2 regions of the Variovorax sp. GW821-FHT09D05 genome follow, and region 1 is predicted to be linked to the other one. Evidence: riboswitches for the same ligand, from Rfam matches in the RefSeq annotation. Region 1 holds a riboswitch; the other holds the start of a gene.
What was found. A riboswitch is a leader RNA that binds a small molecule or an ion and turns the genes downstream of it on or off. The one in region 1 is predicted to bind cobalamin.

Region 1 (14,332 bases):
GGCCGGCGCCGCAGCCTCGGCTTCAGGCTTGCGCCGATGCAGCAGCACAGCCTCTGCCACACGCTGCACGTGGTCGGTGGTGATGGCAGCCGAGCCCTCCCATGCTGCAAGTGCCCGGGCCGAGCGCAGCATCACGAGATCGGCTCGCAAGCCATCGACGCCGGCCTCGATACACAGCGCGCCGACCGCCTCGTGCACCGCATCGCCGTACGGCAGCGCCGCTGCATCTCCCACGAGCGCCCGTGCGCGAACCAGCGCAGCAGCCAGTTCGGCCTCTTCCTGTGCGTGCTTCGCACGAAAGCCCTGCGGATCGGCATCGAAGGCCAGCCGCGCACGCACGATGGCCTGCCGCTCGGCCGCGCCCCCGATGTTGCGCAGTTGCACGCACAGGCCGAAGCGGTCGAGCAGTTGCGGGCGCAGCGTGCCCTCTTCCGGGTTCATGGTGCCGACCAGCACGAAGCGCGCGGCGTGCCGATGCGAGATTCCGTCGCGCTCCACCACGTTGACGCCGCTGGCCGCCGCGTCGAGCAGCGAGTCGATCAGCGCATCGGGCAGCAGGTTGATTTCGTCCACGTACAGCACGCCGCCATGCGCGCGCGCCAGCAGGCCGGGCGCGAACTTGAGCTCATGGCCGGCCAGCGCCTGCCCGAGGTCCAGCGTGCCGACGAGGCTTTCGAGGCTCGCGCCCAGCGGCAGCGTGACGAAGGGGGCACCCGGCAACAGCTCGGCCAGCGCACGGGCAGCCGTGGTCTTGGCAGTGCCGCGCGGCCCTTCGATCAGCACACCGCCCAGGCCGGGATCGACAGCGGCCAGCAGCAGTGCCTGGCGCAGATGCGGCTGGCCCGCTATCGCGGCAAAGGGAAAAGGCACCGGCATCGGGGCGGCAGTGGTCATCGCAGGCTTCCTTCCATCTGCTGCTCGTGGTCGAGCAGCAGGTTTTCCAATTGGTTCTTGTAGTTGCCGGGCGACTGCCACAAGCCGCGCTGCATGGCTTCGAGCAGGCGGCTGAGCATGTCGTGCAGCGCGCGCGGATTGTGTTCGCTCACGAAGTCACGCGTGGCTTCGTCGAGCACATAGGCGTCGGCCACCATCGCGTACTGGTGGTCGCCGACCACGCGCGCGGTGGCATCGAAGCCGAACAGGTAGTCGACCGTCGCGGCCATCTCGAAGGCGCCTTTGTAGCCATGCCGCTTCACGCCGTCGATCCACTTCGGATTGACCACGCGCGAGCGGATGACGCGGCTGATTTCTTCCTTCAGCGTGCGCACGCGCGGCGCCTGCGGGTTGCCATGGTCACCGTGGTACATCGCCGGCTGCCGGCCGCTCAAATGGCGCACGGCGGCGACCATGCCGCCCTGGAACTGGTAGTAGTCGTTGGAGTCGAGCAGGTCGTGCTCGCGGCTGTCCTGGTTCTGCATGACGACGTTCATGGCGCGCAGGCGGCGCACCAGCGCGTCGGCGGCGGGCACGCCGTCGCTGCCCTGGCCGTAGGCGTGGGCGCTGCCGCCGACGTAGGCCCTCGACAGGTCGTCGTCGGTCTGCCAGTCGCCATGGTCGAACAGCGGTTGCAGGCCCGAGCCGTAGCTGCCGGGCGCGGAGCCGAACACGCGCCAACCGGCCTGCTGGCGCGCTTCTTCCGGAGAAGCACCTTGCGCCTCCAGCGCGGCGGCCTCGCGGAGGATGCGTGCGCGAATCGGGTTGCGCTCGGCATCTTCGTCTTCCTGCCCGGCGACGGCCTGCACGGCTGCATCGAACATCTGCACGGCATTGGGAAAGGCGTCGCGGAAGAAGCCGGAGATGCGCAGCGTGACGTCGATGCGCGGACGGCCGAGGCCGACCGTGGGCAGCACCTCGAAGTCGACCACGCGCTGGCTGCCCGGCGCCCACTTGGGCCGCACGCCGATGAGCGCGAAGGCCTGCGCCAGATCGTCGCCGCCGGTGCGCATGGTGGCCGTGCCCCAGACCGACAGGCCCATGGCCACCGGATAGTCGCCGTGCTCCTGCATATGCCGCTCGACCAATTGCGCGGCTGACTTGAGGCCGAGCATCCAGGCGGTGGGGGTGGGAATGGCGCGCGTATCGACAGCGTAAAAGTTGCGGCCGGTAGGCAGCACGTCGGGCCGGCCGCGCGAAGGCGAACCGCTCGGGCCCGGCGGCACGAATCGGCCTTGCAAGGCGCGGGAGAGTTGCAGCAGTTCCTGCGCACCGCAGGCATCGAGCGCGGGCGCCAGGCTTTGCGCGATGCGGCCCATCACGGCGGCAGTCTTCGGCAGTTCGGACGGGCATGCGCCCTCTTCCAGCAGGCGCTGCGCCAGCAGTTCCAGCCGCTCGCGCGTGTCGCCCTGATGCCGCCACGCTTCAGTGCTCACCGATTGCAGCAGCGCGGGGCGCGCGCCCTGCCACGGCCGGGCCGCGTCGATGTCGAGCGGGTCGAAGGCATCGCCCGCCAGCAGGTCTTGCGACAGCGCGCCGAGCAGCCCGGCATTCGCGCCCGCACCATCGGCAGCCGGATAGCGCGCGAGCGCCAGCAGCGTGTCGCGCCGCAGCCGCTCGCGCGGCGATGCGCCGAACACATGCAGCCCGTCGCGGATCTGCGTTTCCTTCAGCTCGCACAGGTAGGCATCCACGCGTGCGAGCACCGCATCGTCTTCCGCGCCAGGCATGCCCAGTTCCTCGACCAGATGCTGCGCGCGCACCGCCGCGAGGATCTGCGCGCGCAGCACCTTGGCGCGGCGCGCATCGACCAGCAGTGCGTCGTAGTACTCATCGACCTGCCGTTCCAGGTCCTGCATCGGGCCGTGGTTCTCGGCGCGCGTGAGTGGCGGCATCAGGTGGTCGACGATGACCGCCTGCGTGCGCCGCTTGGCCTGCGCACCCTCGCCCGGGTCGTTGACGATGAACGGGTACACGTTGGGCAGCGGTCCGAGGATGGCGTCGGGCCAGCAAGACTGCGACAGCGCGATGCTCTTGCCCGGCAGCCATTCGAGGTTGCCGTGCTTGCCGACATGCACCACCGCGTCGATGGCGAAGGCCTCGCGCAGCCAGAAATAGAAAGCGAGATAGCTGTGCGGCGGCACCAGCTCCGCGTCGTGATAGCTCGCGTAGTCGGCTGCGCCCAGCGTGCCCAGTGCGCGCGCAGGCTGGATGCCGACGAACACGCGGCCCAGCCGCAGGCCGGCGATCATGAAGCGGCTGTTCCGCACCATCGGGTCTTGTTCGGGCGGCCCCCAGCGTGCATCGATGGCCGCCGCCATGCCATCGGGCAGCTTTGCCAGGCATGCGCGGTATTCGGCCAGCCCGTAGCTCTGCCACGCCGGCCGCGCGGCCCATTGCGCGGGATCGTTTGCGATGCCTTCCTGCAGCCTGCGCATCAGCGCATCGCCATCGGCGGGCATTGCGCCGGGCTCACCCAGCGCATAACCCTCGGCCGCCATCGCGCGCAGGATCGCCATCACCGAGGCAGGAGTGTCGAGCCCCACGCCGCTGCCGATGCGCCCCTCGCTGCCCGGGTAGTTCGCGAGGATCAGCGCGATGCGCTTGTCGCCGACACGCAGGCTGCGCAGCCGGCACCAGCGGCGCGCCAGTTCGGCGACGAAAGCTATGCGATCAGGCTCGGGCTGGTAGTTCACCACCTCGGTCTGCGTGAGTTCGCAGCGATGCGACAGGCCCTTGAAGCTCACGGCGCGCGTGATGATGCGGCCGTCCATCTCTGGCAGCGCGATCTGCATGGCAATGTCGCGCGGGCGCAGGCCCTGGCTGTCGGCCAGCCAGTCTTCGCGGTTGCCGCCGCTCACGATCACCTGCAGCACGGGTGCGTCGCCGGCCAGCGCGATGCCTTCGCCCTCTTCGTTCTGCGCGCCCTGCCCCAACGCGGCGAAAGCCGTGGTGTTGAGCACGAGCTGCACGTCATGCTCGGTGCACAGCTCGCGCAGTGTGGACAGGCAAAGCGGGTCTTTGAGTGAATCGAGCGCAACCGGCAGCGGGTTCAGCCCTTCTGCGCTCAATGCGGCGGCGAGCGCATCGAAAGCCACCGTGTTGCCCGACAGCAGATGCGAGCGATAGAACACCAGCGCCACCACCGGCGCACCCGCATGCCACCCGGCGCGCAGGTCGTCGATGCCGGCCACGGTGTGCGCAGCGTCAATGCCGCGCGGCACATGCAGCGCAACCTGCGGCAGGCTGCGTGGCGGCAGCGGCGCTTCGCCGTGGCCCAGCCCATGGAAGGCCACCGCGCGCAAAAACTGCATCGCATTGCCCGCCCCGCCGCTGCGCATGTACTGCCAGAGCTGGCGGCTCACAGCGCGCGGCGCCGTGCTGCGCGCAAGCAGGTCTTCGTCTTCCTGCAGGTCGCCGGAGAACATGGCGAGCTGCTGGCCCTTGCGCTTCGCGAGCTTTTCGAGCTGCTGGAGCCCGTAGGCCCAGGCCGATTCCGCACCCAGGTGATCGACCACCACCACGCGCGCATGCTGCAGCACTTCGTCGATGTACAGGTCGAGCGACGCAGGCTGGCGCAGGTGCATCAGGTTGGCCAGCCGCAGCGACGGATAGCCAGGGTCGGCGACCGCCAGCGCGGTGCGCGCCGCGGCGAGCAGCGCGAGCGTGGTGTCGGCCGAGCTGAGCACCACGATGTCGCCCGGCGTCTGGTCGAGCCGGGTGACGACGCTGTCGTCTTCGACGAAGCGTCCGGGCTGGGTGCTCAGCAGGTGCATGCGTTCAGGCCGTCAGGCTGCGACCACGCTCACCTCTTCCAGCGCCTTGCGCAGCACCGCCTCGTCGAGGTCTTCACCGATGAACACGAGCCGCGTGCGCTGCGCCTCGCCATCGCGCCAGCGGCGGTCGAAGTGATGGTCGAAGCGGCGGCCCACGCCCTGCACCAGCAGGCGCATCGGCTTGCCCGGAATGGCGACGAAGCCCTTCACGCGGTAGATGGTGTGCTGCTCGACCAGCCTGCCGAGCACGGCGAGCAGGCCGTCGCGATCCACGGGCGGCAACTCGATCACGAGCGAGTCGAACTCGTCGTGGTCGTGGTCTTCCTCGTGGTCGTGGTGGCTTTCGCGCAGGTGAATGGTGGCCTCGGCCGCGCGGCCCTGCCCCAGCAGCAGCGCGAGCGGCAGCCGGCCTTCGGTGGCAGCCACGATCTTGACTTCGGGCGGCAGCTCTTCGCGCACCAGCGCCTCGACCTTCGCTCGCGCGGCGTCGTCCATCAGGTCGGTCTTGTTGAGCACCACGAGGTCGGCGGCCGAGAGCTGGTCTTCGAACAGCTCGTGCAGCGGCGACTCGTGGTCGAGGTTGGGGTCGGCGCGGCGGGCTTCGTCGACAGCCTCGGGGTTCTCGGCGAACTGGCCCGAGGCGGCGGCCGGGCCGTCGACCACCGTCACCACCGAGTCCACGGTGAAGATGTTGGCGATGTCCGGCCACTGGAAGGCCTGCACCAGCGGTTTGGGCAGCGCAAGGCCCGAGGTTTCGATGATCACCGCATCGATGTCGCCGCGGCGCTCTGCCAGTTGCAACATCACGGGCAGGAACTCTTCCTGCACGGTGCAGCAGACGCAGCCGTTGGCCAGCTCGTACAGCGCGCCTTCGCGCTCGTTGCCCTCATCGTCGCAGCCGATGCCGCAGCCACGAAGAATCTCGCCGTCGATGCCGAGTTCGCCGAACTCATTGACGATCACCGCGATGCGGCGGCCTTCGGCATTGCCGAGGATGTGGCGCAGCAGCGTGGTCTTGCCGCTGCCGAGGAAGCCCGTGACGATGGTGACGGGGATCTTGGCGTTGCTTGCTTGTGTCATGGGAGATGTTCTTTCAGGCGCGCAAGCGCCCGTGCCGCTCCCCGAGGCAGCACCTCGTGAGCGCGGCGATGCATTGGTTGAATCAGATGGCGCTGTACAGGCGGCGCTCGACGAAGGCCGTGCCCTGCAGACGACGCCAGGCCTTTGCGGCGGCCAACACACCCAGGTCGACCAGCGGCTCGACAAGCACGACCGTCATGTAGGCAGCGCCGAAGCTGGCGATCTGGCTCAGGTTCTCGAGCCCGGTGCCGCGTCCGTAGAGCGCCCAGAAGCCGACCCAGACCACGATGCCGCCCTGGTAGGCCACCGACAGCTTGAATGCCTGCTGGTAGCTGATGTCCACGTAGGCCACGTTCTGGGGAATGATCCGACGTGCCAGCGCGGCCGTTGCGAACAAGGGCACCAGCAAGGTGGTGACGTTCATGCCGAACTGCGGCACATCCTGCGGTTCGAAGAACAGGCCCTGGATGAGCAACCCGCCCGCCAGGCCAATGGCCGCAGGCGCCAGGCCGAACACCAGCAGCAGGGTCGTGCCCAGAATCAGGTGCACCTCGGACACGCCCACCGGGTGATGCGGCAACACCTCGAAGAAGCAGAACACCAGCGCAACGGCAATGGCCGAGCGCAGCGCCAGGGCGGCAAGGCCGTCCTTCACGGCCGTATCGAAGGCCACCTTGCCTGTGTAGGCGAGAGCAGCTGCCGCCGTGGCGTAGCTGAGGAAGATCTTGGATCCGTCGACGAGACCTGGTTCGATGTGCATCGAGCACCTCCTGAAATGCACCGCAGTGCGAAAGTTGATTGTTGGTTCATGGGCCTGCTTGCGCAAGCCCCTTCGATATGACCAATGGTCGAGGCTTGCGCCGCAGCCGTCGCCAGCCGATCACGACGCCGCTGGCCGAGGCCACGGTGCCGACGATGGAAAGCAGCCACACCACGAGGTCCCAGGCCGGCCGGTACTGGATGAGCCAGGGAAAGTCGAGGCTGTGCGCCGCATTGAAGAGCCAGCGTCGCAGCCTCGAATTGCTGTCGTTGCTGCCGGCGACCTGCCCGCTGGCCGGGTCGATGTAGATCCAGCTGTGCGCGGGGTCGTCGAACTGCAGCCGCCACACGGGCACGGTGCGCTCGCGGTGGTGGCCGTACCAGTGGAAGTCTTCGCGGGTCTGCAGCGTGGCCTGGGTGATGGCGCCGGGCCGCAGGCGGGCGGCGGCGCGCAGGATGTCGCTCTCGCCGATGACGGCGGGGCCACCCGTGGCCGCATCGACCACCCGCACGCGCGCCTTCGCGTCGCGCAGCTGCAGCAGCGGCTTGCCGTCGAACCACAGCTGCACGGCCTCGCGCGGTGCGGCCTCGCCCTCGCCTGACGGCAACACCGCAGGCGGCCAGGGGAACGGCGACTTACCGGCACCCGTGTAGCGCGCCATCGCAGCCGCGTCGCCCGGCCCGCGCTGGAACCAGCCATTGGGGTTCATCGACAGCCAGCCGCTGATGATCCACGTCAGCACGAAGAAGCCGCCGATCAGCCCCGCGATGTGGTGCCAGGCCATCCATCCGTTGTACGGCGTGACCGCGCCATTGCGGAACCTGCGCCGCAGGCGCACCCGCAGGATGCCGATGACGATGCCCGTCACGGCCGAAACGATGCATGCCGCCGACAGCCACACCACCACGTCGTGCCACAGCGGCGGATCGGCGCGCAGCGGCGTGAAGTAGATCCAGTGCGGCACGGAGCCCAGCCAGTTCCAGAAGCGCTCCGAGCGTGTGGTGTCGCGCACCACTTCGCCGTTGCGCGAAGACACGTACAGCTCCGTGCCGGCCGCGTCGCCGACTTCGATGCGGTGCAGCGGGCGCAGCGGGTTCAGGCCCTGCGGCACGGTCCACTGGTCGCGCTCCAGTGTCTCGGCCCAGTGCGCACTCGCATGGCCCGAGAAGGCCCGTGCGATGGTTTCGGCCTGCGCGGCATCGACCGGGCCGGGCACATGGCCGTCGCGCGCCGAGACCGTGTGCCGGCCTCCGCTCGCATCGACGATGCGCCATACGGGCTCGGCGTTGATGCCGCCCTGCATCTCCAGCACCATGCGCCGCGGCTGCACGCGGGCCGCCTGCGGCAGCGCGTCGAGTGCAGCGGTTGGCGACACCGCCGCCTGCTCGAAACGCAGCGGCGCCAGCCCCGCAAGCCGCTCTTCGTCCGTGAGGTTGGGATACCCCACGTACATCATCACGACGCCCGAGACGAACCACATGACGAACAGCAGGCAGCCGCCAATGCCCAGCCACCGGTGCGTCCAGTAGAGCCAGTGCCGGATGCCCGGCCAAGCGCGGCGCCATGCGGAAGTCATGGGAGCGCCGCTCAGAAGTTGACCAGAGCCGACAGCTCGAACGAACGCGGGCGGCCCAGCAACCACTGGTTGCCGCCGTTCGAGAACGACACCGCATAGCGGCGGTCGGCCAGGTTGTAGGCGCGCAGCGCAAGCTTCAGCGAAGGATTCGCCTGCCAGCTCACGCCCGCATCGGCCACCGTGTAGGAGCCGATCTTGCGCGAGTTGGCCGAGTCGACCTGGCGCGGTCCGACGTAGCGCACGCCGAAGTCAGCCTCCCACTGCGGCAGGAAGCGCCAGTTGAGCCAGAGATTCGCGGCCTCTTCTGGCACGCCAGTGGGCGTGTTGCCCGCGCGCGAGACAAGGCGCCCGCTGACGACTTCGTTGAAGTCGTCATAGCGCGCGCGCAGCTTGGCCACGTTGGCTTCGAGCCGCAGCGTCGAGGTGAGCGCCAGGTCGAGCGTGGCCTCGATGCCTTCGGACGACTGCTTGCCGATCTGCTGGGTGGTGGTCGGATCGGTCGCGTCGCGCGAGAGCAGCTTGGTCTTCTCGATGCGATAGGCCGCCACGGTCCAGGCCCCGCGGTTGTCGGCCAGCTGGCGCTTGTAGCCAACCTCGACCTGCCGGCCGGTGCTGAGCTCGAACGGCACCTGCGTGGCCGAGGTGGAGATGAGCGAGGTCAGCGGGTCTGCCGCGCGCGCCACCTGCGCGTAGAACGACTGCGACACATCGGGCGCATACACCACGCCGAGGCGGCCGGTGGCGTACTCGAAGGTCTTGCCGAGGTTGTTGGCCGCGTTCTGCAGGTCGGTGCGCGCCACCTTGGCGTGGTCCCAGCGCAGGCTGCCCACCACCGACCACTGCTCGTTGAAGGCCAGCTTGTCTTCGGTGAAGAAGGCGTAGGTGTCGGTCTTGGTCCGGTAGCGCTGTGTGTAGGCCACCGGCGACACGTAGTAGCCGGGATTGAAGTTGAACGGGTCGACCACCGAACGACCGCCGTAGGGCGTGTCGCTCGAATTCAGGAAGTTGATGTGATTCGCGTCGAAGCCCACCAGCACCTGGTTGGCCAGGCCGAACAGGCTGTGCTTGAAGGTCGCGTCGGTGCGGTTGCCGATCTGCTCCTGGTCGTGGCCGATTTCCAGGTAGTCGCCGCGCGTCACGCGCCGCGTGGTGGCGTTGTAGGTGTAGGTCTCGCTGTCGCGCCAGTGGCGCTTGCTCTCCAGCCGGTAGAGCTGGTTGCGCACGGTGACGGCGCTGTTGGGCGTCCACTGGGCGTCGAGCCGGGTCCACTTGTCGCGGTACTTGATTTCCGAATCGTCGACGTTGTAGTTCTGGCGCAGCGTCTGGCTGCTCAGGCGGCCGTCGATCAGCGGCACGCCGAAGTAGCGCTGCGGCGACTGCCGGCCCTCGTCGTGCGACAGCGTGAACTGCAGCTGCGGCGACACGTCGAGCCGCACGGCCGCGCCCACGGCCAGGCTCTCGGCCTGCCCGCGCTGCATGAAGCCGTCGGTCTGGCGGTGGCTGATGTCGAAGCGGTAGGAGAGCTTGTCGTTGATCGCCCCGCCGCTGCCAAAGGCCACCTGGCGGGTGGCGTCGGAGCCCATCGTGACCAGCGCCTCGTTCTGGATCGGGCCGCGCGTGGGCTTCTTGGGTACCACGTTGATGGCGCCGCCGATGGCGCCCTCGCCGTACATCACCGAGGCCGCGCCGCGCAGCACCTCGATGCGGTCGACAGACCAGGTGTCGAACGGGAAGGTGACGGTGCCCGCGCCTGCGTAGAGGCGCGTGCCGTCGAACAGCTGCATCACCGAGCCGTGGCCCGAGAAGCCGCGCGCCACCATCGCGGTGCCGCCGTTGCCGGGGCCGGGCGTGCCGGTGATGCCGGTGGCGCGGGTGGCGGCATCGATCACCGAGACGTCGCCGCGTGCGCGGACGGTGTCGCCCGTCAGCACCTCGATGCTGGCCGGCGTTTCCAGCGGCGTGAGGCCGAGGCGGCTGCCGGTGTGCGAGGGCTCGTCGATGGCTAGCGGGGTATGCCGTTCGGCCTCGACCTGCACCGGCTTGAGGGTCTGGCCCGCATTCGCCACTTCACCCGACGACTGCGCGAAGACCGCGGAAGGCCCGAAAACCAGCCCCAGACCCAGTGAAAGACCCGAAAGGCGCGTCCAACGCAGCGGCGCGCCCGTGCGATCGCGCGCTGGCGATGCATGACCCATGTGACTTCTCCTCCGACCTGCGTCCCCGCAGGCTCCTGACCGATAGAGGACGCGGCGGAAGAGGCGAAGGGACTGCGACGGTACGCGCGAGCGCGAAGCGGTGGCAGGCCCGGACACGCACTCCCGCAGCGTCCGAAGGCGGTTGCGAAGGCCGGTATCCGGGCTTGCGGAGCGCCGCGGCGTGCCAATCAATCAATGAATGGATGCACACCGCGGCCGAAACCCTCGCCTTCCCACGCCGAAGCGCAGTGGCTGCCCGTGCCGTCTGGGAGGCATGAGCGTGAGGGTTTCCAGATCCGCTGACCGTTGCGGGGGCAGCGCAGGAGTTGCAGCGTCAATCAATCAAGAATGAACGACGCGGCGCACCTGCTTCCCGTTTAACCCCGTGGCCATGAGATGGCGTGCGGGGCACCTTCGAACCGTGTTGCCTGGCGGGATTAATAAGAATTAACGCACCAGAACGGCGGGATTATAGGGAGAGGCCTTCCGCCGAAGGCCTCTGATGGGCCTCAGGCAGGCCTTCCGTCGGGTCCGAACAGCCGCCGCATCACGGCCACGCCCGCCACCAGCGCGTTCGAATAGGTGGCATAGGGATCGTGGGCTGCCTCCAGCGGCACATAGACGTGGGAGGTCTCGCCAGGCGTGTCGTCGACCGCCTCCATCAGCACCCAATAGAACTCGCCCGCCTCCAGTTCATGGACGGTGAGCGCGATGTTTCTCGATGAGGGCATGTAGGTAAGAGTGGCTGACAAGGTTGTCGGTTCTTTTTTGAATGGGCGGGGTACGCACGCGGTTGACAGTGCTTTCGGGTTTCTCCTACAGAGCCCGGTGCCGGTGCGGCCTAATGTTGTAGTCAGGGACCTTTCAGAAGCCTTTCCAAGAACAGGAGGCAGCATGAAGCATTTCACTCTTGAACCGGGCATGCGATCGAGCATCGGCGGGGCCTTTTACCCGACCGGCTACTCGATGGTGATGTTTCCGAGTGCGGAAGACGCCGACCGCATCGGCCACCGCCTGATCGAAAAAGGCATGAGTGGCGACGAGGTCTATCTGCTGCCCGCGCAAACGGTGCTGGCCGAAATCGCCCCGACCGCGAAGACATCCGACAACCCCCTGCCCTCCGCCGGCACCGACGCCGCGACGGTACGCGCCTATACCGAGTTGGCGCGCGACGGCCACACGGGCCTGCTGGTGAGGACAAGAGACGGCGCTGCCGCCGAACGCCTGATGGAACTGGTGCGCACCGTGCCCTATTCCATCGCCCAGCGCTACCGCACGCTGGTCATCGAAGACCTCTGAGAAGAAGAGGAAAGCGGGCGTCTTCAAGCCGGCACGGCCATCGACACGGCGCGCTGGACCACATCACGGGCCATGGCCTGGGCGAGTTCGTGCTCGCCGAGGAACACGGTGGCAGAGGTTTCCTGCGTGAGCAGCCGGGCCTCCTGCTCGTTGTGGCTGCGGATCACGGTCTGGATGGTGGGGTTGAGCGTGCGCGCCGTCTCCATCATCTGGCGCACGTTCATGGCGTCGGGCGTGGCCACCACCAGCACGCGGGCGCGCGCGATGTGCGCCTGGATCAGCACCGCCGGGTCGGCCGCGTCGCCCCACACGGCTGGCGTGCCGGCCTCGCGCAGCTTTTCGACAAGCTCGCGGTTCTGCTCGGCCACCACGTAGGGAATGTCGTGCGCGTCGAGTTCGGCCGCAATGCGGCGCCCCACGCGGCCGTAGCCCACCAGCACCACTTGCCGCGAGAGGTACTTGGCCTCGGTGGTCATGGGCAGTTCGGCCAGCGGGTCGTCGCGCGATTCGAGCCCGCGCGCGAAGGACGAACGGGCATGGAGCCACTTCTGCATCGGCCCGATCAGGCTGAACCACAACGGGTTGGTGGCAATGGAAATCAGCGCACCCGCCAGCACCAGGCTCTGGCCCTCCACCGGCAGCAGGCCCAGCGACACGCCCAGCCCGGCCAGGATGAACGAGAACTCGCCGATCTGCGCCAGGCTGGCGCTCACCGTGAGCGCCGTGCCCAGCGGGTAGCGGAACACCAGCACCAGCGCGCAGGCCGCGAGCGACTTGCCCAGCACGATGACCAGCACCACCGCCAGTACCTGCAGCGGCCGCTCGATCAGCACCGACGGGTCGAACAGCATGCCGACCGACACGAAGAACAGCACCGCGAAGGCGTCGCGCAGCGGCAGCGACTCTTGCGCGGCGCGGTGGGCGAACTGCGACTCGCGCATGACCATGCCGGCGAAGAAAGCGCCCAGCGCAAACGACACGCCGAACAGCGCCGCCGAGGCAAAGGCGATGCTCACGGCCGCGGCCACCACGCACAGCGTGAACAGCTCGCGCGAGCCGGTCCGCGTGACCTGCCAGAGGATCCACGGGAACACGCGCCGCCCCACCACCAGCATCAGCGCCACGAAGCCGCCGACCTGCAGCAGCGTGAGGCCCAGCGTCTGCCAGAGCGGATCGGCCGGGCCGGCGTGTTCACTTTTTCCGCCCAACGTGCCCGCCAACGGCGGCAACAGCACGAGCACCAGCACCATCGCCAGGTCTTCGACCACGAGCCAGCCGACGGCGATGCGGCCAGTGAACGAATCGAGGATGCCCAGGCTTTCGAGCGCACGCAGCAGCACGACCGTGCTGGCCACCGACAGCGCGAGCCCGAACACCAATGCCGCGCCGGGGCTCCAGCCCCACCACAGGGCCAACCCACCGCCGAGCAGCGTGGCCACGCCGATCTGCGCGATCGCGCCGGGCAGTGCGATCTTGCGTACGGCCAGCAGGTCGTCGAGGGAAAAATGAAGGCCTACGCCGAACATCAGCAACATGACGCCGATTTCGGCAAGCTGGGCGGCGATTTCCGCGTCGGCCACGAAGCCCGGTGTGAACGGGCCGATGATCACGCCCGCCAACAGATAGCCGACCAGTGCGGGCAGCCGCAGCTTGGCTGCCAGGAATCCGAACACCAGCGCCAGCCCCAAGCCGGCGGCAATCGTGTTGATGAGGGAAACGCTGTGGGGCATCGCTCCATTTTGCAGGAACGATGTCTGCCCTTTTATTTCACACGGCCATCTTGTCCAGGGCCCGGCTGTCGCGCCGAGCGATCAACCAACCATCTTGCTGGTGCGAGCGGCATCCAACGTCTCAGGCTCTTGCGCCTCTACCCAAGTCTCGTTGTTGAGCCCCGCCTGCAGCCGCGTCTCGTCAAGCTCGTTGGTCCACTTGGCAACCACGATGGTGGCGACGCCATTGCCGATCAGGTTGGTGAGCGCGCGCGCCTCCGACATGAAGCGGTCGATGCCCAGGATCAGTGCAAGCCCCGCCACCGGCACGTGGCCCACCGCCGACAGCGTGGCCGCCAGCACGATGAAGCCGCTGCCGGTGACACCCGCCGCGCCCTTCGAAGTGAGCAGCAGCACGGCCAGCAGCGTGATCTCCTGCGTGAGCGTCATCGGCGTGTTGGTCGCCTGGGCGATGAACACGGCCGCCATCGTCAGGTAGATCGAGGTGCCGTCGAGGTTGAACGAATAGCCCGTGGGAATCACGAGGCCGACGCAGGTCTTGTTCGCGCCCAGGTTCTCCATCTTCTCCATCATGCGCGGCAGCACCGATTCGCTCGACGAGGTGCCCAGCACGATCAGCAGTTCTTCCTTGATGTACTTGATGAACTTCCAGATGCTGAAGCCGTGGAACCTTGCAATGAGCCCCAGCACCACGAAGATGAACAGCAGGCAGGTCAGGTAGAACGTGCCCATCAGCTTGCCGAGCGAGAACAGGCTGCCCAGGCCGTACTTGCCGATGGTGAATGCCATCGCGCCGAAGGCACCGATGGGTGCCAGCTTCATGATGTAGTTGACGATGCCGAAGAGCACGTGCGAGCCCTTCTCGATCACGTCGAACACCAGCGTGCCGCGGCCGCCGAAGCGGTGCAGCGCAAAGCCGAACAGCACCGCGATCAGCAGCACCTGCAGGATCTCGCCCTTGGCGAACGCGTCGACGAGCGTGT
Region 2 (14,332 bases), on a different contig from region 1:
CGGCTCCTCGATGGTGCGCATGCCTGGCACGCGCTCGGCACGGTCGGCCTGGTGGCGCACGATGCGCTCCAGCATCTCGTCGTCGTAGGCCTGCGCGGTGGCGATCAGCACTGCGCGGTGCGTGCGGGAATCGGCCGCGAACCAGTCGATCGCGCGCTGCTCGGCGCGGCGCGACTTGCCACTCTTCTGGCCGCCCAGGATGAACTCGTGCTCGACGGTCTTCGGCTTATTCGATTGCGGCATGGATCTCCAACTCGATGGGCATGGCGCCGAAAAGGCGGGCCGTGGCTTGCGGACTGGAGGCAAACCACGCGTGGAAGTAACTCGCGCGCACCGGGCCGTGCACGTACAGCGCCTCGCCGCCGCGTGCGCCCACGGACTGCGTCGCGCCGGGCCTGGCAGTGAGCGCGGCGGGCGCCAGTGGCGTTTCGCAGCGCGAATAGTGGAAGGTGTGTCCGCGCAGGGTGTGGCTGCCGAGGGTGAGCTGTTGCGGACCAAGGCCGGCGAGCCGCTTCTGCATGGTCACGCGGCCCGGCAGCAGGCCCCAGAGGCGGTGGACCTGCGCGTCGTCTTGCGTGGCCAGTTCGTCGAACAGCGCCATCATGCCGCCGCACTCGGCCCAGACCGGCTTGCCCGCAGCGGCATGCGCGGCAAGCGATTCGCGCATCGGCGCGCAGGCGGCCAGCGCTTCGGCGTGCAGTTCGGGGTAGCCGCCGGGCAGCCAGACCGCGTCGCATGTCGGCAAGGCATCGCCTGCGAGCGGCGAGAAAAAGGACAGGCGCGCCCCCAGCGCCGTGAGCACGTCGAGGTTCGCGGGGTAGATGAATGAAAAGGCGGCATCGCGCGCAATGCCGATGGCGCGGCCAGCCAGCAGCGGCGGCACGGCTTCTGCCTCGCCGGAAGCGGGTGCCTCGAAACGCACCTGCGGCAGTTGACTGGTCTGCATCTGCCCGAGCGGCGTGGCGGCCAGCACGTCGGCCGCCGCGTCGAGACGCGCCATCGCATCGCCGAGTTCGGTAGTGGCGACGAGCCCCAGGTGCCGCTCGGGCAGCGTGAACCCCGCGTCGCGCGGCAAGGCGCCAAGCCACTGCGAGGGTTCGCGCAGCGCGTCTTTCAACATGCCCGCGTGCCTCTCGCTGGCCACGCGGTTCGCCAGCACGCCGGCCCATGGCAACCCGGGCCGGAAGTTCTGCAGCCCGTAGGCCAGCGCGCCGAAGGTGCCCGCCATGGCGTGCGCATCGATCACCGCCAGCACCGGCAGGCTGAAGCGTTCTGCCAGGTCGGCCGCGCTGGGCGCGCCGTCGAACAGACCCATCACGCCTTCGACGATCACCAGGTCGCACTCGGCCGCTGCGGCGCGCAGGCGCGAGCGGCAATCGGCCTCGCCGGTCATCCAGAGGTCGAGCGAATGCACCGGCGCGCCGGTGGCCAGCGCCAGCCAGTGCGGGTCGAGAAAGTCGGGCCCGCACTTGAAGGCTCGCACGCGCCGCCCCTGGCGCGCATGCAGCCGCGCGAGCGCTGCGGCGACGGTGGTCTTGCCCTGCCCCGAAGCCGGGGCGGCCACCAGCACCGCGGCGCACGAGACTGCCGCGGCACCGGCGGTGTCGCCTGGTTGGGTAGCTTGGCTTAGTGAGGCGTCCACTTGAGACCGACGTACGCGGTGCGGCCGGCATTGGCGTACAGCCGCGCGAACTGGTAGTCCTTGTTGCCCACATTGTCGACGCGGGCCACGAGGTTGAGGTCTCGCGTGATCTGCGTGCTGGCCGACAGGTTCAGCACGGTGTAGCCACCGAGCTTGATGGTGTTGGCCGCGTCGTCGTAGCGCTTGCTCGAGGACTGCACCTCGGCGCCCAGCGTCCAGCCGGCCACGCGCCAGTCGGCGCCCAGGGTGCCATGACGCTTGGAGCGGCGTGCGAGCAGGTTGCCCGTGTCGGCATCCTTCGGGTCCTGCACGTCGAGCGAGGCGCGCAGCGTGACGTCGCCCAGGCGCTGGCTGGCCGACAGCGTGGCGCCCTGCAGGGTGGCACGATTCACGTTGGTGTAGCAGCCGAACGTCGAGGCACAGCCCGTGGCGGTGCCGACGAAGTTGATCAGGTTGCGCACGCGGTTGCGATACACCACGATGCCGGCGGTGGTGCCGTCCTTGGCGTAGTTCATGCCCAACTCGACGTTCTGGCTGCTTTCGGGCCGCAGCGTGGACACGCCGTACTCGCTGAAGCGCTGGTACAGCGTGGGCACGCGAAAGGCGGTGCCGGCCGATGCCGTGAAGCGCAGCGACGGGGTGATGGCGTAGCCATAGGCCGCGCTGCCGGTCGTCTTGCCGCCGAACTCGCTGTCCCTGTCGTGGCGCACATGCAGCTGCAGCGAATGCGGGCCCTGCACGAAGCCGTAGCCGAGCGAAATGGCGTCCTGCGAGCGGTCGCGCGACAGCAGCTTCGACGAGGTGGTGGGCGCGTTTTCGAGCGCGTCTTCGCGGCGTTCGAGGGTGGCCGTCACCAGGTGCGGGCCGAAGCGGAATTCGTTCTGAAACAGGTAGCCGCGCAGGTTGGTTTCGGTCCGGTAGAACGAAGGCTGCGTCTTGTAGACCGACTGCGAATCGGTCACCTGCACGCGGGTGCTGTAGATGTCGTTCCATTTGGCCGACCAGGTCAGGCCGGCGGTGCGCAGCGTGTTGTTCGACACGTCGTCGCGGAACAGGATCGGCGGCTTGGTCCTGTAGGAGACGGTGGTGTCGTAGCCGGCCTTGATGTCGCTGGTGAGCAGCGTGGCCTCCAGGCGCTGGTCGGGCGTGATCTGGAAGCCCAGCTTCACGTTGCCCGAAGTGCTGTTGTAGCCGTCGCGGTCGGGGCTGGTGTAGCCGTCTTTCACCACGTTGCGCTTGCTTGCGGGCTGCACGTTGTAGCCCTTGCTTTCCTCATGCGCCACGCCGAACGAATAGTCGAACAGGCCCGACTTGCCGCTCACGCCGCCTTCGATCTTGCGCAGGCCCTTGCTGCCGAAGCCGATGCCGGCGTAAGGCGACACGCCCTCTTCGCCACGCTTGGTGAAGAGCTGGATCACGCCGCCCACGGCGTCGGAGCCGTACACCGCGGCGGCCGGGCCGCGCAGCACTTCGATGCGGTCGATCTGCGAGAGCGGAATGCCTTCCCAGCCGGCGCCGCCGGTCGATTGCGAGTCGATGCGCACGCCGTCGAGGTACACGGCCGTGAAGCGCGTTTCAGCGCCGCGGATGAACAGGCTGGTGGTGTTGCCCACGCCGCCGCTGCGCGAGATCTCGATGCCGGGCAGGCGCGCCAGCACGTCGGCCACGCCGGTCGCGCCGCTGCGCTCGATGGTCTTGCGGTCGATGATGGACACGTCGCCCACCAGGTCCGACAGCGCCTGCGGCGTGCGGTTGGCCGTGACCACCGTTTCGCCCAGCGTGGGGGCGTCTTGTGCATGGGCCAGGCCACCGAAGGCGGAAGCCAGCGCCAGCGGCAGGCAGGCATGGCGGAGACGGCGCGCAGGAGTGCGGCCGCGAGAAAAGCAAACGTGGGAAATCATGAATGAGCCGAACGAACGTCAATACCCCTCGCCGGCCTCCCCGCCGGCGCCTGGGCGCCATGGCCGCCCCATGCACAGATCACGCATGCGGCAGCCGCCTTGTTGGCCGGTATCCGGGCTGGCAGAACGGCCCCTCACCGCCTTCCCAGGCGCCTGTTTCAGGGCACCCAGTGGCTTCGATGGAAAGGGGTTGGCGCCTTGCGGCGCCGTCTGCTTGACCGTTGCGGGGGCAGCGCAGGCGGCTTCGGCCTTGTTCCGTCCTGATGAGGTCGGGGGCTTCCACTCCTGCTTCCCGTTGAACCGCGGCGCGTGAACCACGCCGCAGGCACCAACGGGCGGGATTTTATGCCAGTGACTTGGCTCGCCCCCAGGCTGCGCGCACTTCGTGTCGCTTCCCCTTCCTCCTACCGGGGGCAGCACCTGAGGCCCGGCAAAGCCGGTTCCTCGGTGTTCCCGCCTGGGTGGCGCTCGCAGCTAACATCCCAGCCCATGATGCGGCCCGCCTCGGTAGTTCTCAATCTTCGTTCGGCGCTGCAGCGTGTCTTCGGTGTCTCGGGCTGGCAGTCGATGCTGCTGTGGTCCATCGTGGCCGGTTTGCTCGGCACGCTGGCGACCGAACTCTTTCGCGCGGCGCTCTATCACTTCGAGCATCTGGTGCTCGGTCCCGGCGAAGGGCTGGTGGCAATGGCGAAGCACCTGCCCTGGTGGGCGCGCATCGCCTGCCCCACGCTGGGTGGACTGGTGGCCGGCGGCCTGCTGGTGATGGCGAAACGCGTCGCCTTGCGCAGCGCCGCCTCCGACTACATGGAAGCCATCGTGCTCGGCAATGGGCGCATTCCGGTGGCGCAGACGCTGGTGCGCAGCGCCTCGTCGCTGGTGAGCATCGGCACCGGTGGTTCCATCGGGCGCGAGGGCTCGATGGTGCAGCTGGCGGCGCTGGCGTCGTCTCTGCTGGGGCGGGTGTTCCGCTTTCCGGTCGAGCGGCTGCGGTTGCTGGTGGCCTGCGGCGCGGCGGCCGGCCTGACCGCCGCCTACAACGCACCCATTGCCGGCGCCTTCTTCGTCGCCGAGATCGTGCTGGGCTCTATCGCGATGGAAAGCGTGGGGCCGATCATCATTGCCTCGGTGGTCGCCAACGTCGCGATGCGCGCCCTGCCCGGCTACCAGCCTCCTTACAAGATGCCGGCGTTCCCGGAAATCCACGGCACCGAGGTCGTGCTGTTCTGCGTGCTCGGCGTGCTGCTGGGCTTTGCGGCGGTCGGCTTCCTGCGCGCGTTGCAGGGCAGCCGTGCGCTGTTCTCGCGCTTGCCGGTTGCGTTGCCGTGGCGGCTGGCGTTGGGCGGGCTGGTGATGGGTGCGGTGTCGGTGCCCATGCCCGAGGTCTGGGGCAACGGCTACAGCGTGGTCAATTCGGTGCTGCACACGCCCTGGCCGTGGACGCTGATCGCGATGGTGCTGGTCGCCAAGGCGGTCGCCACGATGGCCACGGCCGGCTCGGGCGCGGTGGGCGGCGTGTTCACGCCGGCGCTGTTCTTCGGCTGCATGGTCGGTGCACTGTTCGGCCTTGGCGCGCAGGCGCTGTGGCCAGCGGCCACCTCGGCGCCGTTCGCCTATGCCATCGTCGGCATGGGCGCATTCCTGGCGGGCGCCACTCAGGCGCCGCTGATGGCCATCCTGATGATCTTCGAGATGACGCTCAGCTACCAGGTCATGCTGCCGCTGATGGCGGCGAGCGTCATCGCGTATTTCGTCGCGCGCTCGGCCAATGCCGGCTCGATGTACGAGATCACCCTGCACCGCAACGAGCAGCGCGACACGCAGATGCGCCTGCGCGGGCTGCACATGCGCGACCTGGTGCAGCCGGCCGAAACGGTGGTGGGCCCGGAGGCGGACCGCGAGGCCATGAGCAAGCTATTCCTGCAGCACCCGGTGAAGTACCTGTACGTGGTGGATGCGGGCAACCACTACCTCGGCGTGGTGCCGCTTTCGTCGCTCGGCACGGCGCCAGCGGAAACGACCGCGGGCGCCCTGCTCTCGCAGGCCATCCAGCCGATCACCGCCGACAGTGGGCTGGGCGAGGCGCTGCAGCGTTTTCTCGATCACCTGGGCGAACGGCTGCCCGTGATCGAGAGCGCCGGCAACCCTGTGCTGCTCGGGATTGTTGCCAAGAGCGCGCTGCTCGCCACCTACGTGCGGCTGAGCGAGTAGCGCAGCACTGCTTTTTTACTTGGCGGGACGCACCGCCATCACCTCGATCTCGACAAGGTAGGCCGGATTGGCAAGCGCCGCCACCTGCATCGCCGAACGCACCGGCAGCCGGGGCTGGGCGGTGGTGCCGAAGAACTGGGTGTAGCCCTCCATGAAGCCGGCGAAATCCATCTTGTTGTCCTTGGCCGGATCGCCGACGAGAAACACCTGCATCTTCACCACGTCGCCCATCGTCAGGCCCAGGCCTGTGAGGCTCTTCTCGATGGCCTTGAGCACGCCGACGGTCTGGCCCTTGGTGTCGCCGCCATAGGCCGCCGCGCTGTTCTTGGGCGCGGTCGCGTCCTGCAGCGGCGGCACCTGGCCCGAGAGGTAGACGTTGGTGAACGAAGACGGTACCTCCACCGCTGCCGAGATCGGGAAGGTGGAATTCGGAATGCGGTGGCGAATGATTTCATCGGCCGCATGGGCGGCGCCGGTGCCGGCTGCGAGCAGTGCGGCGACGAGCGCCAGCTTCTTCGTGATGGAGGTCATGGTCATGCGTGTTGTCTCTCTGCTGGGGTGGATGAAGAAAGGATCTGCCAGGTATCGAAAGAAGAAGGCCGATCAAGGCCGCAGCTTCTTGACGCTCTCCGCCGCAATGGCGTCAGGATATTGGTTGCCGAAATGGGTGCGCGCATAGCCGACCACGGAAGCGATCTGCTCGTCGCTCAGCATCTTGCCAAAGGCGGGCATGCCCTTCTGCCCATTGATCACCACGTAGAGCGGGTATTCCGGGCTCGCGAGGCGCGGGTTCGAGGCGAGCGCCGGATAGGCGCCTGCGCCCTTCGCCCCTTGTCCCTGCGCCATGTGGCAACCCTGGCAGGTCGCGCGGTAGATCGCCTCGCCCGAGCTCTCCTGGAATCGGGGGCCGACGGAAAAGACGGGCTCCGGCGACTGCGCGAAAGCAGCCTGGCCGGCCACCGAGGCCAGCGCGCCCAGCGAAAGGCCGAGCAGCGCGCGCTTGAAGGTCGTGATGTTGTTGTTCATGGTGGGTGTGTCCTTCACTCGGCTTTCACGCGACGGCGCGGGCATGCAGCCGCTGGATGGCGTCGAGCGACGAGAGCAGTGCGCCCTCCTGCCAGGCCGGAATGTAGGAAGCGTGCTCGCCGGCCAGCGCGATGCGGCCATCGACCTGGCACAGGTTCTTGTAGTGCTTCTGGCGCGTCTCGTCGGTCCACATGCCGTAGCAGCCGTGCGTGCCGGGTACGCGGTGCCAGCCCACGGAGATGCCGTTGTCGAATTCGCTCGCGTACTGCGGATGCAGCTGCGTGCCGAACTCGACCGCGCGGCGCACGCGCTCCTCGGGCGCCATGGCGGTGAATTCGTAGGAGTTCGGGCCGTCGAACACGTAAGCGCCCAGCACCACCGACTTGCCCTTGGCGCCATAGCGCGTCGAGGGATACGAAATGCGCGAGATCGGCAGGTCTGTGTAGCTGATGCCGCCGTAGATGTGCTCGTCTTCTTCCCAGAAGCGGCGCTTGAACTGCAGGCCCACCTTTACTGATGCACCATAAGGCACGGCGTTGATGGCCTCCTGCATTGCCGAGCCCACCTGGATGTCGATCTGGCTGAGCACCGACAGCGGAATGGTGCACAGGCACCAGTCGGCCTTGGCCTGCGTGACCGCGCCGCCCTTTGATGCATCGGTGTAGGTGACCGTCACGCCGCGGTCGTTCTGCTCGATCTTCGTGACCTTGGCGCCGTAGCGGATCAGGCTGCCCACTTCTTTCTGGAAGGCCTTGGCGATCATGTCCATGCCGCCCACGGGCTGGAAGATCGCGCTCTGGAATTCGTAGTCTTGCCCGCTGGCGATGTAACGCCAAAGATTCGATTGCAGCAGCTCGCTCATGTCGAGCGGCTTCGACGGTTTGGCCAACGGCATGAGGCCGCCGCCCGCATCGACTTCATAGCCGCGGCGGTCGCTGCTGACGGTGCCCTCGAGATAGCGGAACTGCGTGTCGAGCGCGCCCCAGCGGCGCAGGCCTTCGAGCAGTTTCTCCTTGTCTTCCTTCGTCAGCGCCGCATCGAGGTTGCCTTGCGTCGTGGCCTTGCCGAGCAGCTCGGCGACGTAGCCCTGGTAGTCGGCCTGCACATGGCGGTAGCGCTGCGGCTTGCCGCCGTAGGCCTTGCTCGAATGCACCAGCGCGTTGTAGTTGACCTGGACGAAGGGCTCCAGCGCCACGCCCAGCCGCTTGCAGTAGCCCAGCACCGCATGGTGGTGATAGGGAATGCGCCACGGCCCCGGATTGAAGTACTCGCCCTTGGCGAAGCCGCATTGCTGCACGGCGCCACCCAGCTCGGTGAAGGTGTCGCCGCCGCGCAGCGTCCAGCACCGGCCGCCCGCGCGATTGCTGAACTCGAGGACCTTGACCGAGTAGCCTGCGTTGCGCAGTTCGAGCGCGGCGGCCATGCCGGCCAGGCCTGCGCCAAGAACCAGCACCGACGCACCCTTCTTTGCGCCATCGAGCTTCGGTGGTCCGCTGTAGTTGGATTCGGCGGCAAAGCCCAGCGAGGTCATCGCCTGGTACATCGCGCCGCCCCCTGCGGTCTTGCCGATGAGCGTAAGCAGGTCGCGCCGACTGAATAAAGTGTTGTTCTTCGTGGTCATTGACAGGCTATTGGAGTTTGAAAGGCAACTAGAAGGCAGCAGAATCCATGCCACGCCCAGGCACCGCCTGGGGGCCGCTTCCTTGGGAAACTACAATCGCCAACCATGCCCGCCTCCAGCCCTATCGATCAGATCGCCGAGCGTGTTGAACGACTGCTTGTGCGTCACGAAGAGGTGCAACGCACCAATGCGCTGCTGCAGGAGCAGGTCGATGCGCTCACGCGCGAACGCGACGTCCTGAAGTCGCGGCTCGTTGCGGCACGTACGCGCCTCGATGCCCTGCTCGAACGGTTGCCGGCTGAACCACCCTCCGAAGATTCCCCCGCATGAAGCAGATTGAAGTACAGATCATGGGCCAGAGCTATCTGCTCGGCTGTCCCGATGGCGGCGAGGCGCAGCTGCGCGAAGCCGTCGAACGCGTGGACGCAGCCATGTGCAAGATCCGCGATGCCGGAAAAGTCAAGGCCCGCGACCGCATCGCGGTGCTGGCTTCGCTGAACCTGGCGTTCGACCTCGCCGCGCAGCAGGCCGCTGTTGTCGCAGCGCCCGCGGCACCAGTTGCCACTTCGGCTGCAGACAGCGTCGAAACCGACGCGAAGGCCACGCAGCTCATCCAGAAACTCGATCAGGCCCTGGCTGGCGATGGACATTTACTCTGAATAAGGCTGGCACGAAGACGGACGAGGCGTAAAATCCAATCCGTCTGCAGACTGTGTCGGGCTTAATATTTCCTTGTTCCAATGCTCTCCGGAGCCGGGCTTGGTACATCGCTCGACGGGCGTGATCATCTCGCGTCAGATGAACCCGAAGTCCTGCTGCCCTCGCCCACCTGAACCCTGGTTCAGGATGCGGGTCCGGCACATCACCTGCAGACACCTTTTCCTGCCACGGCCCCCTGCATCCACTGCTCGGGGCCGTTGCTTTTTCCAGCCTCTCACTTCTCTTGCGTGACTTTCCCGTGAATATCGCTGCCCTGCTCGACCCCCTCCTGATCGCCGAACTCGCCGCTCTCGGCCTCGGCACCGGTTTTCTCGCGGGCCTGCTGGGCATCGGCGGCGGCATGCTGATGGTGCCGTTCATCACGATCATCATGGGCCATCGCGGCGTGCCGGCCGACCTCGCGGTGAAGATGGCCATCGCCACCTCGATGGCGACGATCATCTTCACCTCGGTGTCCAGCGTGCGCGCGCACCACCGGCGCGGCGCTGTGCGCTGGGACATCGTGCGGCGGCTCGCGCCCGGCATCGTCATCGGCAGCCTTGCTGGCAGCCTGGGCGTGTTCTCGCTGCTCAAGGGTACGGCGCTGGCCATCTTCTTCGCGCTGTTCGTGGGCTTCTCGGCCACGCAGATGTTCCTCGACAAGAAGCCCGCGCCCACACGGCAGATGCCGGGCACGGGCGGCCAGCTCGCGGCAGGCGGCGCGATCGGCTTCATCTCGGGCCTAGTGGGCGCGGGCGGTGGCTTCATCAGCGTGCCGTTCATGACGTGGTGCAACGTGTCCATTCACAACGCGGTGGCCACCAGCGCGGCGCTGGGCTTCCCGATCGCGGTGGCGAACGTGCTCGGCTATGCGGTCAGCGGCCAGTCGGTGCAAGGCCTGCCGGCTGGCTCCTTCGGCTACATCTGGCTGCCCGCGCTGGCCGTGATCGCGCTGTGCAGCGTGTTCACCGCACCGCTGGGCGCGAAGGCGGCGCACAGCCTGCCGGTGAAGAAGCTCAAGCGCGTGTTCGCGAGCATCCTTTACCTGCTCGCGGCCTACATGCTCTGGAAGGGCCTGCACGGCTGATCTGGCCGGGCAAAGCCCTTCGGGCCTGAGGTACGCCCCGTTGCGGTGCGCGAAGCCGCGCCGTATAAGGGTTTCATGAAAATCCTCATTGCCGTCGATGGCAGCGCCTACACCCGCAAAGCGCTCGACTACCTGCTTGCCAATCGCGCCATGTTCGTGGACGGGCATCAGCTGGTGGTGGTGCACGTGTGCACCGGCATCTCGGGCCATGTCGCGCGCCACCTGAGCAAAGAATTGGTGGCGGATTACTACGCCGAGGAAAACGCCAAGGTGCTCGACCCGGTGAAGGCGCTGTTCGCCGAGAGCGGCGTGAGCAACTACACGATCGACTCGCGCCACGGCCATGTGGCCGAGGAAATCCTCAAGTCGGCCGCGGCGGCACAAGCCGGGCTGATCGTGCTCGGCACCCATGGCCACGGCATCTTCGGCCGCGCGCTGATGGGCTCGGTTGCCACCAAGGTGGTCGCCGAAACCAACACGACGGTGATGCTGGTCCAGTAGCCCTTCTTACTGCATGCGCTGCTGCCGCCATTCGCGCGGCGAGCAGCCGAAGCGCTCGCGGAACGCGCGGCTGAAATGCGCCGCGTCGTTGAAGCCGCGGCCATAGGCAATCTCGGCCACCGGCCGGCCCGCGAGGCGCGGCTCCAGCAGGTCACGGCTGCACGCCTCCAGCCTGCGCTCCCAGATGTACTGCGACGGCGTCAGCGGCTCGCTCCTGAACACGCGGTGGATGTGGCTCACCGACACGCCCAGCCCCGCCGCCAGCGTGCCCACCGACAGCGAGGGATCGGCCAGCTGCTCGTCGATGAGCCGCTTCACGCGCGCCAGGTGATACGCCGTGAGATTGCTGAGCGACGGCGCACTCGCAGCGGGCAGCGTCTGCAGCCCCGCCACCAGGATGTTCTGAACGCCGTTGGCCACCGCAAGCGCCGACGCGGGCTGCAGCGTATCGATGTCTTCGCGCAGCGTGTGGATCATGCCCAGCAGCAGGTGCCCCGCGCCCGCACGGCCTGACACCATGGTGGCCGTCAGCGCCTCGGTGTCGCGCAGTTCGCTGCGCAGGCGTTCGCCGGGCAGCTTCAGCACGATCTGCTCGAAGGACTCGTCGAACAGCAGCTGATAAGGCCGCGTGCTGTCGTACAGCGCGAAGTCGCCGGCCGACAGCACGGCGTCGCGGCCGTCCTGCCGCACCACGCCACGGCCGCGCGCCTGGATGCTCACGAGAAAGTAGTCGTCGCTGGAGTGCGAGATGTGCCCCGGCGTGCGCATCACCTTCTGCGGGCTCGAGGTGACGACCGACACGTCGAGCCCGGGCAGCGCGTGCTGGCGGATGCTGCCTTCGAAATCGCAGGTATCGCCTTCGCGCACCGGATCGCAGCCCAGTTGCACGTAGACGTTGCAGATCATGTCGGTCCAGTAGGCAAGCCGCTGGTCCCGCGGGACGGCGTCGGTGCTGAGCAACTGGGTCATCGGGGGGGCCTCGGAAAGCCTTGGCAACAAGGGCATGCAACGCTGGAACAAGAACGCCGCCAATCCGGGTCAAGGCGTTCCGGCGGCGCGAATTTACGCTTCAAGCAACCCGCATGCCACAGCGCAAACCCGGTGCGCCGTAGGTGCGGAAGACGCCTCGTTACTTTCATTGCATCTGGAGAACCACCATGCCGACCACCGTCCACCCCAAGCTGCGCGTTGCCGCCGTGCAGGCCGCCCCCGTGTTCCTCGACCTCGACGGCACCATCGACAAGACCATCGACCTGATGGCGCAGGCCGCAAAACAGGGCGTGCAGCTCGTCGCCTTTCCCGAAACCTGGGTGCCCGGCTACCCGTGGTGGATCTGGCTCGATTCGCCGGCCTGGGGCATGCAGTTCGTGCAGCGCTACCACGACAACTCGCTGGTCGTCGGCTCGGCCGAGTTCGACCGCATCAGGGAGGCAGCGCGCAAGCTCAAGATCTGGGTGTCGCTCGGCTACAGCGAAAAGGCGGCGGGTAGCCTCTACATTGCGCAGGCGCTCATCGACGACCAGGGCAACACAGTGCAGACGCGGCGCAAGCTCAAGCCCACGCACGTGGAGCGCACTGTGTTCGGCGAAGGCGACGGCTCAGACCTCGCCGTGGTCGAGACGGCGCTGGGCAACATCGGCTCGCTCTCGTGCTGGGAGCACCTGCAGCCGCTGAGCAAGTACGCGATGTATTCTCAGAACGAGCAGATCCACTGCGGCGCATGGCCGAGCTTTTCGCTGTACCGCGGCGCGGCCTACGCGCTGGGCCCCGAGGTCAACAACGCCGCGAGCCAGGTGTATGCGGCCGAGGGCCAGTGCTTCGTGGTCGCGCCCTGCGCCACCGTGTCGAAGGCCATGAGCGAGCTGATGTGCACCGACGCAGGCAAGCAGCAGATGCTGGGCGTCGGCGGCGGCTACGCACGCATCTACGCACCGGACGGCTCTCCGCTGGGCACGCCGCTCGCCGAAGACGAAGAAGGCCTGGTCATCGCCGACATCGACCTCGGCATGATCTCGCTCGCCAAGGCGGCGGCCGATCCCAGCGGCCACTACTCGCGGCCTGACGTCACCCAGCTGCTGCTCAACAAGACGCGCCGCGAACCCGTGGTGGTGCAACACACGCCCGAGCCTGAAAGCAGCGTGCCCGAGCCGGTCGCGGCCTGAACCCAAGGAGGCACGCCATGGAATCCGCCATTGCCGAGCATCTGAAGTGCCCTCGCACGCGGCACCGTCGCGTGGAAGACGACTACACGCCGCCCTACCCCGTGTGGTCGGCCCGTGCGCCAACATCGGTGAAGCAGGTCGTGATGGGCTACTTCGGCGTGCAATCGCGCGGCCCCGAAATACAGGGCCGCGCCTGCGCCGCGCTGATGAAGATCGCCCGCGACTTCGCCCTGCCCGACGGCCCGGGCCACCATGACCTGACGCACTACGTCGATGCCGAGGGCTTCGACAACATGATCGCCATCGCCTACTGGAGCGACGCTGCGGCCTACGCACGCTGGTGCGCCACGCCCGCAATCGATGCCTGGTGGCGCTCCGACGATCGGCTCAACGAAGGCCTCGGCTACTTCCGCGAGATCGCGTCGCCGCGCGTCGAGCACTTCGAAACCATGTTCAACACACCCGACCGCTTCGAGGGCGTCGGCGTGGTCATGGGCGAGGTCAGCGGCGAACTGCAGGAGCACGGCTACTGGGGTTCGATGCGCGACCGCATCCCGCTCTCGCAGACCGATGCGATGACGCCTTCGGGCACGCGTGCAGTGATCGCCGGCACGCCGGCTCCGGGCCAGCGCGTGCGCATCGCGGGCCACGAGAACATCGCAATGATCCGCTCCGGCCAGGAATGGACCGACACCACCGGGCAGGAACGCACGCTCTACCTGGAAGACATGGAGCCGGTGCTGCGCGAGGGCATGGACTTCCTGCGCGACCAAGGCTTGGGCATCGGCTGCTACAGCAACCGCTACATGCACCACCTCGACGCGAAAGGCGCACCGCTGCAGAAGTCCTTCGGCCTGAGCTACTGGCGCTCGCTGGCCGACATGGAGCGTTGGGCCGAATCGCACCCCACGCACGTCGCGATCTTCGGCAGCTTCATGCGCTATGTGCAGGCGCTGAACTTCCAGCTGCAGCTGCGCGTGTACCACGAGGTGTCGGTGCTCAAGGCCGACGAGCAGAGCTACGAGTACATCAACTGCCACGCGCGCAGCGGGCTGATGAACGGGCTGGCGCCCGTTGCATGAGCCGATTCGATCAGGCCGCGAACAGCGCCTTGTGCTCCGCGCGCAGCAGCGCCTTCTGCACCTTGCCCATCGCGTTGCGCGGCAGTTCCGGCACGACGAAGCAGCGCTTCGGAATCTTGAAGTTCGCGAGCCTGGCCTTCAGGTCGGCCACGATGGCCTCGGCATCCAGCGAAGCGCCTGCCTTCGCGATGACGATGGCCACGCCCACCTCGCCGAAGTCGGGGTGCGGCACGCCGACCACGGCACTCTCGGCCACGCCGGCCATCTCGTTGATGTAGCCCTCGATCTCGGCCGGGTACACGTTGTAGCCGCCGCTGATGATCAGGTCCTTGCTGCGCCCGACGATGACGATGTAGCCCAGGCCGTCGATCTTGCCCACATCACCCGTCTTGAAGAAGCCGTC

Region 2: it holds a riboswitch for cobalamin, as region 1 does, so the genes downstream of both, AC07O3_RS09520 (TonB-dependent receptor domain-containing protein) here and AC07O3_RS00400 (TonB-dependent receptor) in region 1, are expected to answer to the same signal.

The regions. Positions count from the first base shown of each region.
Region 1 is NZ_JBWKOZ010000001.1:81,596-95,927, reverse strand. It holds gene AC07O3_RS00425 (magnesium chelatase ATPase subunit I) at 1-894, opposite strand, end outside; gene cobN (cobaltochelatase subunit CobN) at 891-4,709, opposite strand; gene cobW (cobalamin biosynthesis protein CobW) at 4,722-5,789, opposite strand; gene AC07O3_RS00410 (energy-coupling factor ABC transporter permease) at 5,872-6,549, opposite strand; gene AC07O3_RS00405 (PepSY domain-containing protein) at 6,596-8,125, opposite strand; gene AC07O3_RS00400 (TonB-dependent receptor) at 8,137-10,320, opposite strand; cobalamin riboswitch at 10,453-10,750, opposite strand; gene AC07O3_RS00395 (hypothetical protein) at 10,830-11,072, opposite strand; gene AC07O3_RS00390 (hypothetical protein) at 11,215-11,619, shown strand; gene AC07O3_RS00385 (cation:proton antiporter domain-containing protein) at 11,643-13,349, opposite strand; gene AC07O3_RS00380 (dicarboxylate/amino acid:cation symporter) at 13,431-14,332, opposite strand, start outside.
Region 2 is NZ_JBWKOZ010000003.1:329,885-344,216, forward strand. It holds gene AC07O3_RS09510 (bifunctional adenosylcobinamide kinase/adenosylcobinamide-phosphate guanylyltransferase) at 1-243, opposite strand, end outside; gene AC07O3_RS09515 (cobyrinic acid a,c-diamide synthase CobB) at 227-1,642, opposite strand; gene AC07O3_RS09520 (TonB-dependent receptor domain-containing protein) at 1,627-3,543, opposite strand; cobalamin riboswitch at 3,631-3,890, opposite strand; gene AC07O3_RS09525 (ClcB-like voltage-gated chloride channel protein) at 4,033-5,751, shown strand; gene AC07O3_RS09530 (RidA family protein) at 5,767-6,288, opposite strand; gene AC07O3_RS09535 (c-type cytochrome) at 6,355-6,777, opposite strand; gene AC07O3_RS09540 (flavin monoamine oxidase family protein) at 6,803-8,398, opposite strand; gene AC07O3_RS09545 (DUF904 domain-containing protein) at 8,504-8,728, shown strand; gene AC07O3_RS09550 (cell division protein ZapA) at 8,725-9,057, shown strand; gene AC07O3_RS09555 (sulfite exporter TauE/SafE family protein) at 9,363-10,184, shown strand; gene AC07O3_RS09560 (universal stress protein) at 10,260-10,685, shown strand; gene AC07O3_RS09565 (AraC-like ligand-binding domain-containing protein) at 10,692-11,654, opposite strand; gene AC07O3_RS09570 (carbon-nitrogen hydrolase family protein) at 11,843-12,847, shown strand; gene AC07O3_RS09575 (phenylacetaldoxime dehydratase family protein) at 12,865-13,929, shown strand; gene AC07O3_RS09580 (malonate--CoA ligase) at 13,940-14,332, opposite strand, start outside.